One region of the Enterococcus sp. S86.2 genome, then DNA from elsewhere that is predicted to be linked to it. Evidence: a T-box and tRNA genes for the amino acid it is inferred to sense, from the RefSeq annotation. Region 1 holds a T-box; the other regions hold tRNA genes.

The links. The T-box of region 1 lies ahead of argS (arginine--tRNA ligase). A T-box ahead of a tRNA ligase gene usually reads a tRNA of that ligase, here a tRNA-Arg.
Region 2: it has a tRNA-Arg gene. The T-box ahead of argS (arginine--tRNA ligase) is inferred to sense a tRNA for this amino acid. The anticodon was not compared.
Region 3: it has a tRNA-Arg gene. The T-box ahead of argS (arginine--tRNA ligase) is inferred to sense a tRNA for this amino acid. The anticodon was not compared.
Region 4: it has a tRNA-Arg gene. The T-box ahead of argS (arginine--tRNA ligase) is inferred to sense a tRNA for this amino acid. The anticodon was not compared.

What each region holds. Positions count from the first base shown of each region.
Region 1 covers NZ_CM206813.1:1,250,873-1,253,907, forward strand. The annotation lists gene arcC (carbamate kinase) at 1-901, shown strand, start outside; T-box leader at 1,097-1,292, shown strand; gene argS (arginine--tRNA ligase) at 1,428-3,035, shown strand, end outside.
Region 2 covers NZ_CM206813.1:1,078,100-1,081,134, forward strand. The annotation lists gene AC6R0T_RS04915 (DUF3284 domain-containing protein) at 1-196, shown strand, start outside; gene AC6R0T_RS04920 (GNAT family N-acetyltransferase) at 240-1,403, shown strand; tRNA gene AC6R0T_RS04925 (tRNA-Arg) at 1,436-1,509, opposite strand; gene AC6R0T_RS04930 (DUF7916 family protein) at 1,576-2,508, shown strand; gene AC6R0T_RS04935 (Y-family DNA polymerase) at 2,570-3,035, opposite strand, start outside.
Region 3 covers NZ_CM206813.1:908,661-911,695, forward strand. The annotation lists gene AC6R0T_RS04110 (O-methyltransferase) at 1-674, shown strand, start outside; gene AC6R0T_RS04115 (alpha/beta hydrolase) at 732-1,559, shown strand; tRNA gene AC6R0T_RS04120 (tRNA-Arg) at 1,625-1,698, shown strand; gene AC6R0T_RS04125 (hypothetical protein) at 1,806-1,958, opposite strand; gene AC6R0T_RS04130 (iron-sulfur cluster biosynthesis family protein) at 2,123-2,467, opposite strand; gene AC6R0T_RS04135 (hypothetical protein) at 2,529-3,035, opposite strand, start outside.
Region 4 covers NZ_CM206813.1:1,945,435-1,948,469, forward strand. The annotation lists gene AC6R0T_RS09175 (sugar-binding transcriptional regulator) at 1-799, opposite strand, end outside; tRNA gene AC6R0T_RS09180 (tRNA-Arg) at 1,211-1,282, opposite strand; gene rpoN (RNA polymerase factor sigma-54) at 1,335-2,660, shown strand; gene AC6R0T_RS09190 (glycosyltransferase family 2 protein) at 2,750-3,035, opposite strand, start outside.

The DNA of each region.
Region 1 (3,035 bases):
CTTATCTGATGACGCAACTGCACAAGCACAACAAAATGCATTAAAAGAAACTGCAAAATATTTAGTTCAATTTATCGAACAAGGGGATGAATTAATCATCTCCCATGGTAATGGTCCCCAAGTTGGGAACTTATTAATCCAACAAGCGGCAGCGGACTCTGAAAAAACACCAGCTATGCCTTTAGATACTTGTGTTGCTATGACAGAAGGTTCAATTGGTTACTGGTTACAAAATGAAATGGGCGCTATCTTAAAAGAAAAAGGTATTGATAAAGATGTTGTTTCTTTAGTGACACAAGTTATTGTGGCAGAAGACGATCCATCTTTTAATAATCCAAGTAAACCAGTTGGTCCATTCTTCACTGAAGAAGAAGCCAAACAACAAATGCAAGCGGGCAATGCTACTTTTAAAGAAGATGCAGGGCGAGGCTGGCGTAAAGTTGTTGCATCACCAAAACCACTTTCAATTAAAGAAGCACGCGTGATCGAAAGTTTAGTAGATCAAGGTGTGGTGACAATTTCTGTTGGTGGTGGCGGTATTCCTGTTGTGGAAACTGCAAAAGGTTTGGAAGGTCGCGAAGCTGTAATTGACAAAGATTTCGCTTCTGAAAAATTAGCGGAAATCATTAAAGCAGACCTTCTAATCGTCTTGACTGGTGTTGATAATGTGTATGTAAATTATCAAAAACCAGATCAAAAGAAGTTAGAACGCGTGACAGTTTCAGAAATGAAACAATACATTCAAGAAGATCAATTTGCTCCAGGCAGTATGTTGCCTAAAGTACAAGCATGTATTGAATTTGTTGAAGCTCGTCCTGAAGGTAAGGCAATCATCACTTCATTGGAAAATATTGAAAACTTATTGGCTAATGAAGATGGCACGATTGTAGTTGCCGACTAATAGTTAATTTGCTAAAAAATATCTCTGCTGTACATTTTTCTCCTTTAGGGTACAGTGGGGATATTTTTTGAAATCTAATTAGTAAAAATACAATTTTAAACAAAGAAATGAAAGAAAATACTTTTTCATTTAAAATAATGATAAAAAGACTAGCCAGAAAAAAAAGTATTTGTTATAATCAGTGTCAGTTTAATAATTGATTTTGTGAACAAGAGAGTATTGTTTGTTGGAAATTTAGCGAGTTTGGGCGGGTGTGAGCCAAGCAAGAAGACAAATAAGAAACGCACTTGGGAAAATCTGCATGTAGCAGACGGCGATCTACCGTTATAGAAGAAGCTGGTTTGAGTATTCAAACAACAAGAGTGGTACCGCGGGAAGTCTCGTCTCTAACGATTATCGTTAGGGGCTTTTTTTATTGACAAAATCAAGAGTAACTAAAGCTCTAAGTGGCTTTGGTGATCATTAAATTGTAAAATAAGGGTAACTGATGAGTTTTTAGCTCATTTTAATCTAAGGAGGATATCAGATGAACAACAAAGATGTCGTAGCAAAAGCGCTTTATGATGTATTAAAAGATGATTTAACCATGGAGCAAATCGAAAAATTATTGGAAAATCCAAAATCAGCTGATCATGGGGATGTTGCTTTTCCAGCCTTTGCTTTAGCTAAAGCGTATAAAAAAGCGCCACAACAAATTGCACCAGAATTAGCGGAAAAAATTGATGGCAAAAACTTTGAAAAAATCGAAGTAGTAGGTCCATACTTAAACTTCTTTATGAATAAAGGTGCTATTTCTGAAAAAGTTTTAGCGACTGTTGTCAAAGAAAAAGAACATTATGGGGATGCCAATATAGGTGAAAATCGTAATGTACCAATCGATTTGTCTTCACCCAACATTGCCAAGCCGATTTCAATGGGACATTTACGTTCAACGGTTATCGGAAATTCAATTGGTTTTATTATGGAAAAAATCGGCTACAACCCAATTCGTATTAACCACTTAGGTGACTGGGGTACGCAATTTGGTAAATTAATTGTTGCTTATAAAAAATGGGGTTCTGAAGAAGCTGTAAAATCTGAACCAATCAACGAGTTATTACGTTTATACGTGCAATTCCACGAAGAAGTAGAAACACAACCTGAATTAGACGATGAAGCGCGGGCTTGGTTCAAAAAATTAGAAGACGGCGATAAAGAAGCGGTTTCTTTATGGCAATGGTTCCGTGATGAGTCAATGAAAGAATTCAATAAGATTTATGACATGTTGGAAGTGAAGTTTGACTCATTAAACGGTGAAGCTTTCTACAATGACAAGATGGATGAAATCATTGAATTGTTAGAAGAAAAACATTTGTTAAAAGAAGACCGTGGGGCTGAAATCGTTGACTTATCTGCTTATGATTTAAATCCAGCGTTAATTCGTAAGTCAGATGGCGCTACACTTTATATTACCCGTGACTTAGCGGCAGCGCTATACCGCAAGCGCACGTATGACTTTGCGCAATCCATTTATGTTGTCGGAAATGAACAAAGTTATCACTTTAAACAATTAAAAGCGGTCTTAAAAGAAATGGGCTTTGATTGGTCTGATGATATGCATCACATTGCCTTTGGTTTAATTACTCAAGGTGGTAAGAAATTGTCTACCCGTAAAGGTAAAATTGTCTTACTAGAAGAAGTGTTAAATCAAGCGATTGATTCAGCCAAAGAACAAATCTCTGAAAAAAATCCTGACTTGGAAAACAAAGACGAAGTAGCAAAACAAGTTGGTGTGGGGGCGGTTATTTTCCACGATCTTAAAAATGATCGTTTAAATACCTTTGACTTCACGTTAGAAGAAGTTGTTCGTTTTGAAGGTGAAACAGGACCATACGTACAATACACACACGCTCGTGCAATGAGCATTTTGGCTAAAGCTGGCTTTACACCAAATGAAGCGGCTGATTACAAACTAAATGATGAAGCATCTTGGGAAGTTGTAAAATTAATTCAACAATACCCAGAAACAATCTTAAAAGCAGCTGCTAATTATGAACCATCTGTCATTGCCAAACATGCAATTAAATTGGCACAAGCGTTTAACAAATACTATGCGAATGTGAAGATTTTAGCAGACGATGATCAAAAGGATGCT
Region 2 (3,035 bases), 170 kb from region 1:
AAGCCGTAACGAATTTGTCGTCCGCTATGAAATTACACCAATTAACGACAAGACTTGTAAAGTCAGCTATAACGAAAATATGCAATCTTTTGGTTTTATGCAGCAAATGAATGATATGATTTTAGGCATTATGCTAGGATTTTTCCGCAAGCGCCAGTTTGGTAAGATGCTAGAAAATATGGCAAATGCCAATTAAAAAGGGGGCTATGGCCACCTTTTTTCGTTTGGAGGGAAAACCGGTGACAATTGTAAAGATGAAATCAGATTTTAATGACCAGATGTTTGACTTGGCGGCTTATGCTTTTGCTCGTGAGAAGAGCGCTACAAAAGTTGAACGTTTTGAATATCTGGCCCGAAATTCTAAAAACTATGGTTCTTTGGCTGAAAAGAAATTGGTTAGTCAAATTATGGCTACGCCTTTTTTAGTCAATTTTTGGAATCAGACGTTTGAAATGAGGGGAATTGGCTATGTTTCCAGTTATCCTGAATTCCGCAAACAAGGTCGTATTGATAAGCTTATGAAACAAGTGCTAGAAGACAGTTATGATGAGGGCGTACAGTTAGCTTATTTAGCACCGTTTTCCTATCCTTTTTATCGCCGCTATGGCTATGAGACAGCATTTTTGCAAATTCGTTATGAGGCTCCAGCAGAAAAATGGCCTTTTGGCGGTCAAAGTCACGGTAAAGTCAGCCGTGTTTCTTTTGAAGTAGCGCAAAAGAATATGGCAGAAATTTATCAAAAAAGTACTGAAAGTATGCGTGGGGGAATGTTGCGGGCTGAGTGGTGGTTTACCTACAAATTTTCTTTGCATAAAAATTTTAACTTTGCACTATATGAAGAAAACGGGGTAATGTGTGGTTACGTTGTTTATCAAATTAGCGTCGATAAATTGGAAATCATAGAATTAGTGGCCTTGTCAGAAAAAGGAAAAAGAAGTTTACATGATTTTATTGCAGCACATAGCGGCACGGTCAAAACAATTCATTGGACGCATCCGTTTGGCGGTACAACCAAATTACTGCAAGTTTTGGATCCACAAGTAGAAGTGAAGATTTTACCTTATATGATGGCGCGGGTTGTCAATGTGGCGACCTTTTTAAAATCATTTCCTTGGCAAGAAAAGATTCTGTCAGATTTCGCTATTGAAATTTATCAGGATAATTATTTGCCAGCTAATAATGGTATATACGAGATTTATCCAGATGGGAATGTTTCCAAGGTTAAAGAAAGTTTGCTGCCAAAGATTAAAGCCACGCCACAAAGCTTTACACAGTTGTTTTTAGGTAGTGTGAAGATCAAATCTTTACAGGCAGAAGAAAAAATTGATGTAACACCAGAGCTGGCTTATGCCTTAGAAAAATTGCTACCATCAGAAAAACCGCTGCTAGCGGACTATTTTTAAAATAAAAAAGAAGCCCTAAACGGACTTCAAAACGTTCCCGACTGGAATTGAACCAGCGGCCTGTCGCTTAGGAGGCGACCGCTCTATCCGACTGAGCTACGGGAACATACTGTTATATTTTAGCCTGAAGTGATAAAGGATGCAAGTCGTCCGTAAAGAAAGAGGAATACAAATGGTAAAACGATTAATTAGTGCTGATTATAGTGATGTAAAAAAAATGAGTGCCAAAGAATTGAAACAATCGATTAAAGCAAGTGAAGGTCGTGTAATTGTAACAGAAACGGTTGTGCAAACAATTCCACAAGCAATGGATGTGACCAATGCAGAGGTAGCATCATCATTTGGCGCTGACTTAATTTTATTAAATGGTTTTGATTGTTTTCGGCCAGTTGTTTTTGGGATGCCGGGCTTAACACCAGAAATGATTTTTGATGAAAAAACAGTGATTGAAAATCCAATCCCAACTTTAAAAAAATTAACAGGACGACCAATTGGCATTAATTTAGAGCCTATTGCCGCCGAGTTGGATTTGATGAGTGAGCAAGTTGTCATTTCTAAGGGACGAACAAGCTCCATTGAAACAATTCAAGAAGCAGAAAAATTAGGTGTTGATTTTATTTGTTTTACTGGAAACCCCGGCACCGGTGTAACCAACGCTGCAATTGCTGATGCTGTCAAAATTGCCAAAAAACATTTTTCAGGCCTAGTGATTGCTGGAAAAATGCACAGCGCAGGCTCAAGTGAACCGGTTGTGACCAAAGAGGCTGTAGCTGCTTATGCCAAGGCAGGAGCAGATATTTTATTACTACCAGCTGTTGGAACGATCCAAGGCTTTTTAGAGCAAGATTTAATTGAAGCGGTAAAATTGGCAAAAGAAAATGATCTGCTAACAATGACTGCCATCGGTACTAGCCAAGAAAGCGCACGTCCAGAAACGCTACGACAAATGGCGATCACTAATAAAATATGTGGCGTTGATTTGCAACATATTGGCGATGCTGGCTATGGCGGCATGGCACCCGCAGAAAATATTTTCGAAATGTCTATTGCAATTCGAGGGATGCGCCACACCATTAATCGTGTATCTCGTTCAATCAATCGCTAAAGTATAAATAAACTTAAAGCCACTATTTTGTAAGAAAACTTACAAAATAGTGGCTTTTTGTCTATAGACCATCTAAACCACCGGCACCGCCGTTATGCCCGCCGACCAAATGACTGCGGGCTAGACTGCGGGCACCATCTAATTTGCTTGTCGCGTGAATAATCGCAGAAAATCCATATTTTGTCCGAATTTTATCGATAATTTTATCTAAACGTTCATCGTTTATTTGAACTTCTGGGGAAGTAAATAAATTCAATTGCTTCGCATTTGTATAAATAAGTTTTCCATAACTAATTCCTATATGACGGACAACTTGCCCCGTATAATACTTACGAAAAATAGTTAGGCAGTAGTGGATTAATTCTTTTGTATTATCTGTGGCTGTAATTTTCATTTGATGAGAAAAGCTGTCTTTTTCACCACCACGACTAGTACCAATATATACAGATACACATTGGCTGAGACAATGGTGACGGCGAATGCGGGCAGCAACTTGTTCAGCCATCTCTTTTATTACAATTTCAATT
Region 3 (3,035 bases), 340 kb from region 1:
ATGAAATGATGGACAGACCGGTCGTGGATGCACGGCTCGTTGATTATATGCGAACCAAACAAAAGCCTTTGACGGGGCAATTGGGTGAATTAGAAGAAGATGCTCACAAAAGGCGGGTACCGATAATTCCCCATGAGACAGTTGTCTTTTTGCAATTTTTACTTGGACAAATAAAACCAAAAGAAATTTTAGAAATTGGTGCAGCTATTGGTTTTTCTTCTAGTCTGATGGCCCAATATGTGGGAGCAGGTCATGTAACGACGATTGACCGCTTTGATTTAATGATTAAAGAAGCAAAGGCAAATTATGAAAAATTAGGTTTAACAAAAAAAGTGACCTTAATAGAAGGCGATGCTGCTGAAGTTTTACCTACATTAACAGGCCCTTATGACTTTATGTTTATGGATAGCGCAAAGTCAAAATATATTGCATTTTTACCAGAATGTATACGTTTATTAAAAGTTGGCGGAGTATTGATGGTAGATGATGTTTTTCAAGGTGGCACGATTTTAGATCCAGTGGAAGATATTCCGCGGAAAAATCGCAGCATCCATCGTAAATTAAATCAATTTTTAGATGTCGTGATGACACACCCGGATTTAACTTCAAGTTTAGTGCCTTTAGGTGATGGAATTTTATTAATTACCAAAGAAAAAGAAATGATTTCTTTTTAGTTTAATTTCCATTTAAGTTAGACAGTCTATCTTAAACTAAAAAGAGGTAGTCTCGTCATGGCAAATAAATGGTTAAAAGGAGTTTTATGGTTGGGATTGTTGGCTTTTTTATTAAATACTTTTCACGTAAATGCTAAAGCAGAGGATAGAAAAGTACCGATTACATTGGAAAATGAAGCATTAGTAATGGTCCCAGGCACGGGTGCGACGGTGGACCGTTTTGATAAATTAATTGTCCAATTGCAAAAGACAACTGCATGCGAGGTTTTGAAAATCACGGTGCAGACAAATGGCCAATTAACGATTAAAGGTGAGTTATCACAAAAAGCCAGTCAGCCGATTATCGTCATTGGTTTTGCTGACAGCTCAGAAGAGACCGTCCCAAAACAAGCAGTATGGTATGAAAAAGCAATGACTTACGTTCAGCACCAATATGGTGTTGAACATTATAATTTTCTTGGCCACTCCAATGGCGGGTTGGTTTTGACGGATTATTTGGAGTATGTTTCTTTGTCAATTGATCCCAAGCCAAATAAAATTTTATTTTTAGGAACGCCATTTAACGATGTGGGATGGAAGTATAATGAAATGACACCGACTTTTAATGAAGTAAAAAAAGTCAGTGATGTTTTAAAACGCTATTTGGATAATAAACAGCGTTTGCCTAAGACAATTTCTGTCGTTAGTGTAGCTGGAAATGTTGCCGATGGGAATTCTGACGGGACTGTACCTGTTACAAGTCTTCTGGCTGGAGAACTAATTTATGGCGACAGTCAAAGTTATCAAACGTTTCTTGTGACCGAAAATGCGAAACATAGCCAGTTGGTTGTTCATCCTACGGTTATGCGATTAATTCAAACTTTTTTATGGTCGGCGAAAAAATAACGTATTTATTAAGAAAACTGATTGACATTAGGTGGTCAGTTTTCTATAATGAACTTTGTTGCTATGTCATAGTAGCTCAGCCGGATAGAGCATCCGCCTTCTAAGCGGACGGTCGGGGGTTCGAATCCCTCCTGTGACGCTAAAAAACCGCTAGAAATTAATATTTCTAGCGGTTTTTCTTTTTGGATTAAAAGTAGACTGATTAATAATTTGAAACCAAGGCGCCATGATTGCCGCGTTCTTTGTTTAGTGAGCTGTGTGGCGGACAAATTTAAAATGCAGCGATTTATTTTTTCTTTCTGGTGTCGTTTCTTGCAAAGCTTTTTTTATGATTTTTTCACGTGATTGCTTGTAAGCGTCTATTCGGCGGGCTAAAATTTCTTCTTTTGTCGTTTTCATAATAATCCCTCCTGTGTTTGATGTAATACAAGGGTAGCATCATCGCGGTCGCATTTCGAAGATATTGCTTGTAGTTTAGTGAACATACGTATGGCTTAAATGCAAAAAAAACAGATAAACACGAAAAGAATTTAATCCATGGTGTTTACCTGCCAGATAAGTTTTTATTCTGCTGTTTGAAAAGCTACATTTATATCTAATATTCCTTCATCAGAACGTAAAACGAAATTACCGTAACTACCACTACGATCTAATGTGATGTTATAGGGTAAAAAGTTTTTTTCATAATCGGATATATACACTTGATATTGCTCGTTTTGTAGCTGTTCACTAAAAGGCGCTATTTTTTCTTTAATGGGTTTAATCAAAAAACGATCCCCAATCATACAACATCCTTGGGCTGATGAAAATTGATTTGAACCGTCATTTAAAGCTAATATAAAAGATTTGCTGCCGGCTAATTTATCTGCTAAGTAAAAAGCAGCTTCATTGGTAATGTTTAGTTTCATACGATCATCTCCTAGCGGCAGTATAAGCCCAGTGGCCAAAAATGAAAAATATTCTGCTTTATTAACGGTTTTTACTTAAAATAAAGTCATAGTCATGTGTAGTTTCTTTTTCTGAAGACGCGACGTTGGCTTTTTTACCGGTAAATTTCAATTCAATAGTGGTAACGTCATCGGCGTCTGCCAATTTTTCTAGTGGATAAGCTGCTGTTCCGGTCACGGTTTTATTTGCAGGGATTTTTCCACCAAATTCGTCCATCGCTAAATTACCTGTCGTTTGCCCACTGGTATTGGTAGTTAAAACGCCTTTTTCAGGGGCGACATTTACCGCAGTATCGCCAGTTTCAATTGTAAAATGCATTAAAACGTAGCCTTCGTATTCCTTGTTTTGTTTATCTTTATAATCTTTGATTTTAATGATTTTACATTCATCGCTGGTAATCGTTACATTTTCCCAATTGGCATCTTTTAAAGTGACGTCGTATTCTTTAGTACCAACTAATTTAGCTTTGGTCGCACCTGTCTTTTCAGCTAGTTGTTGATATTGAGCCTGATTGATTAATAAGTCGGG
Region 4 (3,035 bases), 690 kb from region 1:
TGGCTTGTTTTAGCATCAAGATTTCATTTTCAGTCATCTTGCGTCTAGCCGCCATATGCAAAGCACGCCCAATACTATGAATAACACAGTCAGCATGGCTTATCAAGTTTAACACCTCAAGGATTGAGGGTTCCTTCATAAGGGAACGATACGTGTCAGAACTTAATTGTTCTGGGACATAAAGTGCCCGATGTTCACCATTTGACCTCATTGCCATCATAGCAGAAACTGAGTTGGCTTGTACAGTCAGAGCCTCTCCAATACCACCTCTGGCCGGTACAAAAAGGTTATGTCGTTCATCACTTTCAAGGTTTGTCAGACATTCGGCAACTTGGGCCATTGTTGTCCCACCCATTACCGCGATGACGTTCTTGCCTTCAGGTAAAAGTAAATCTAACGATTCATTTAAACTCTCACCAAAGTTTTTCACGACTTTTTCTTGTCGGTCACTATCACCAGCAGATATTACACAGCGGGCAATGCCAAAATGATTGGCCAACTGTTTTTCTAATTGATGCATGCCAAAAAGTTGATCCATTACTTTGCCTAAATCGGTAAAAACTTTTTCACCCGTTTTAGTTAAGCTCATACCACTTTTTGAGACATCAATTAAAGCTAATCGTTTTAATAAATCCGTTTCGGTACGTAAAATCCGTTCGGTCATATTCAAACTATCTGCTAAGTTTCGGCGACCAATAGGCTGCATCCAGTAAATATTTCGCAAGATTTTATAACGTTCTTGCAAAACATGCAGGATATCAGGAGCAACTGCTTCAATCAATTTTAAGTCATCAAGCATGATTACTCTCCTTTTTTGACAATGGACGGTTTATGTCCATCGTAGACCTATTTCGACCCATCGAGACCAAAAAAAATTTACTGCAGGTCAAATTCCTTTAACCTTACGGAAGTAATAGTACCATTTTCCATTCTATTGTGCAACTAAAAAGCTAAGAAAAATACTTCTGAAAACTGTGCTATTACGTTAAATCGCTTTACTAATTAATCTAACGCCAAGTGATAAATTGCACAACGAAAACAAAAGCCTTGATTTCTAATTGATCCTTTATTTGCGTAAGGGAAAAATTAAATTATCACTTTTGAAGCATTCATTTCCAACAAAAATCGTGTTAAAATAGCTCAGTAGCTGTTTGATAGCGTTTTTTCACCGCAATAAAAAAGACACCTTCTTAGCTAGAAGATGTCTTAACGCGCTCTAAGGGAATCGAACCCCTGTCTCAAGAACCGGAATCTTACGTGATATCCACTACACTAAGAGCGCCGAACATATGTTAGTTTAGCTAATAATCAGAATAAAATCAAGAGGAAAATACATGAAATTTCAACAAAGTTTTTCACAAAAGCAAAAACAATCGCAAAAGCTTGCTATGACACAGTCATTGCAACAATCAATTCAAGTTTTGCAATTTTCAATTGATGAATTAGCCGAATTTGTCGAAACAAAAGCAATGGAAAATCCTTTAATCGAAGTATCAGAAGCTAATTACGCCTTAAGCTATTCCAAGCCCCGTTCTTCCAGTGGCGAAGAATTGAACTACTTAAGCCAAATTCCGGATGATCGTATTTCGTTGTTTGAATATCTCATCGACCAAGTTCACTTGAATTATCGCGATACGTTTTTACGTGACATTGTTTTATTTTTAATTGAATATATTGATTTAAACGGTTTTTTAACAATTGATTTAGATGAAGTTGTTACAAAAATGCAGGCCACAAAGATACAAGTTTTAGACGCTTTAACTTTAATTCAGCAATTGGACCCTGCTGGGGTTGGTGCCCGTAACTTACAAGAATGTCTCATGCTGCAAACTGAAAGAGATGATTTAGCGCCTAATTTGGCTTATCTTATCTTAGAAGAACATTTTGAGGACTTGGTAAATCGCAAATGGCCTGAACTAGCGAAAAAGTTAGCTATTCCAGTTAGCGAAGTACAAACAGTCTTCGACTATATTCAAACGCTAACCCCTACGCCAGGAGCAAGTTTTGGCACCACCGATGGCTTATACATTATCCCGGATTTGACAGTCAAAATAAGTGACGGAAAAAAAATTAAAATCACCAGCAACCGGCGGGGCATGCCAGAAATGCACTTCCAGCAAAGCTACTTTGACCAAATGGCAAAAAAAGCCGATGACGAGACCAAAAAATATCTAAATGAGAAAAAACAAGATTTTGAATCCCTGCAAAAAATGGTACAACAACGTGGTGATACAATTTTACGCGTGGGACAAGCAATTATCGCCCACCAACAAGAATTCTTCCTAGATGAAAGCCGACCGATTAAACCTTTGATTTTAAAAGATATCGCAGAAGAGCTGGAAATTCATGAGTCCACCGTCAGCCGGGCGGTCAATGGAAAATACTTGGAAACAGATTTTGGAATATTTGAATTAAAGCACTTCTTCAGTCAAAAAGTCGGGATTCAAAATGATAGCGGCGAAGATTTGTCGACTGATAACGTCAAAGTCCGTCTTCAAGCCCTCGTTGAAGAAGAAGACAAAGGTAAACCACACTCTGATCAAAAATTAGTCGACTTACTAAAAGCAGAAGGCATTACTATTTCCCGCCGCACGGTTGCCAAATATCGCGACGCCTTAAAAATCCCAAGCTCCAGCAAGCGAAAACGCTTTGACTCATAACACTATCTTTTATAGAAAAATTACAAGAAATAATAGAGAAAATCCCCAATCAGAATTGATTGGGGATTTTCTCTATTATTTACTTTTTATCAACTTTTTTTCCGTTCTGGGCTCACCCATGTGCCACTACCATAGCCTAAAATTGTCTTGAAGGCGGGAATTAGCGTTGTTAAGATGGTGAGGGCATTCATCATCCAATAAAGCAACATGTAAAATGGAGCAAAGACGAAATAGCGTAATTTATGACCGCGATCGTCTAAAATTAGTGCCGAACCCAATTGCAAAAAGCCGGCAATCATCTGAAAATTAACAAAGATAAACGCCATTGCAAACATATGAAAAATTCGTTCATAATTTTGCGTTACAAGAAAATAA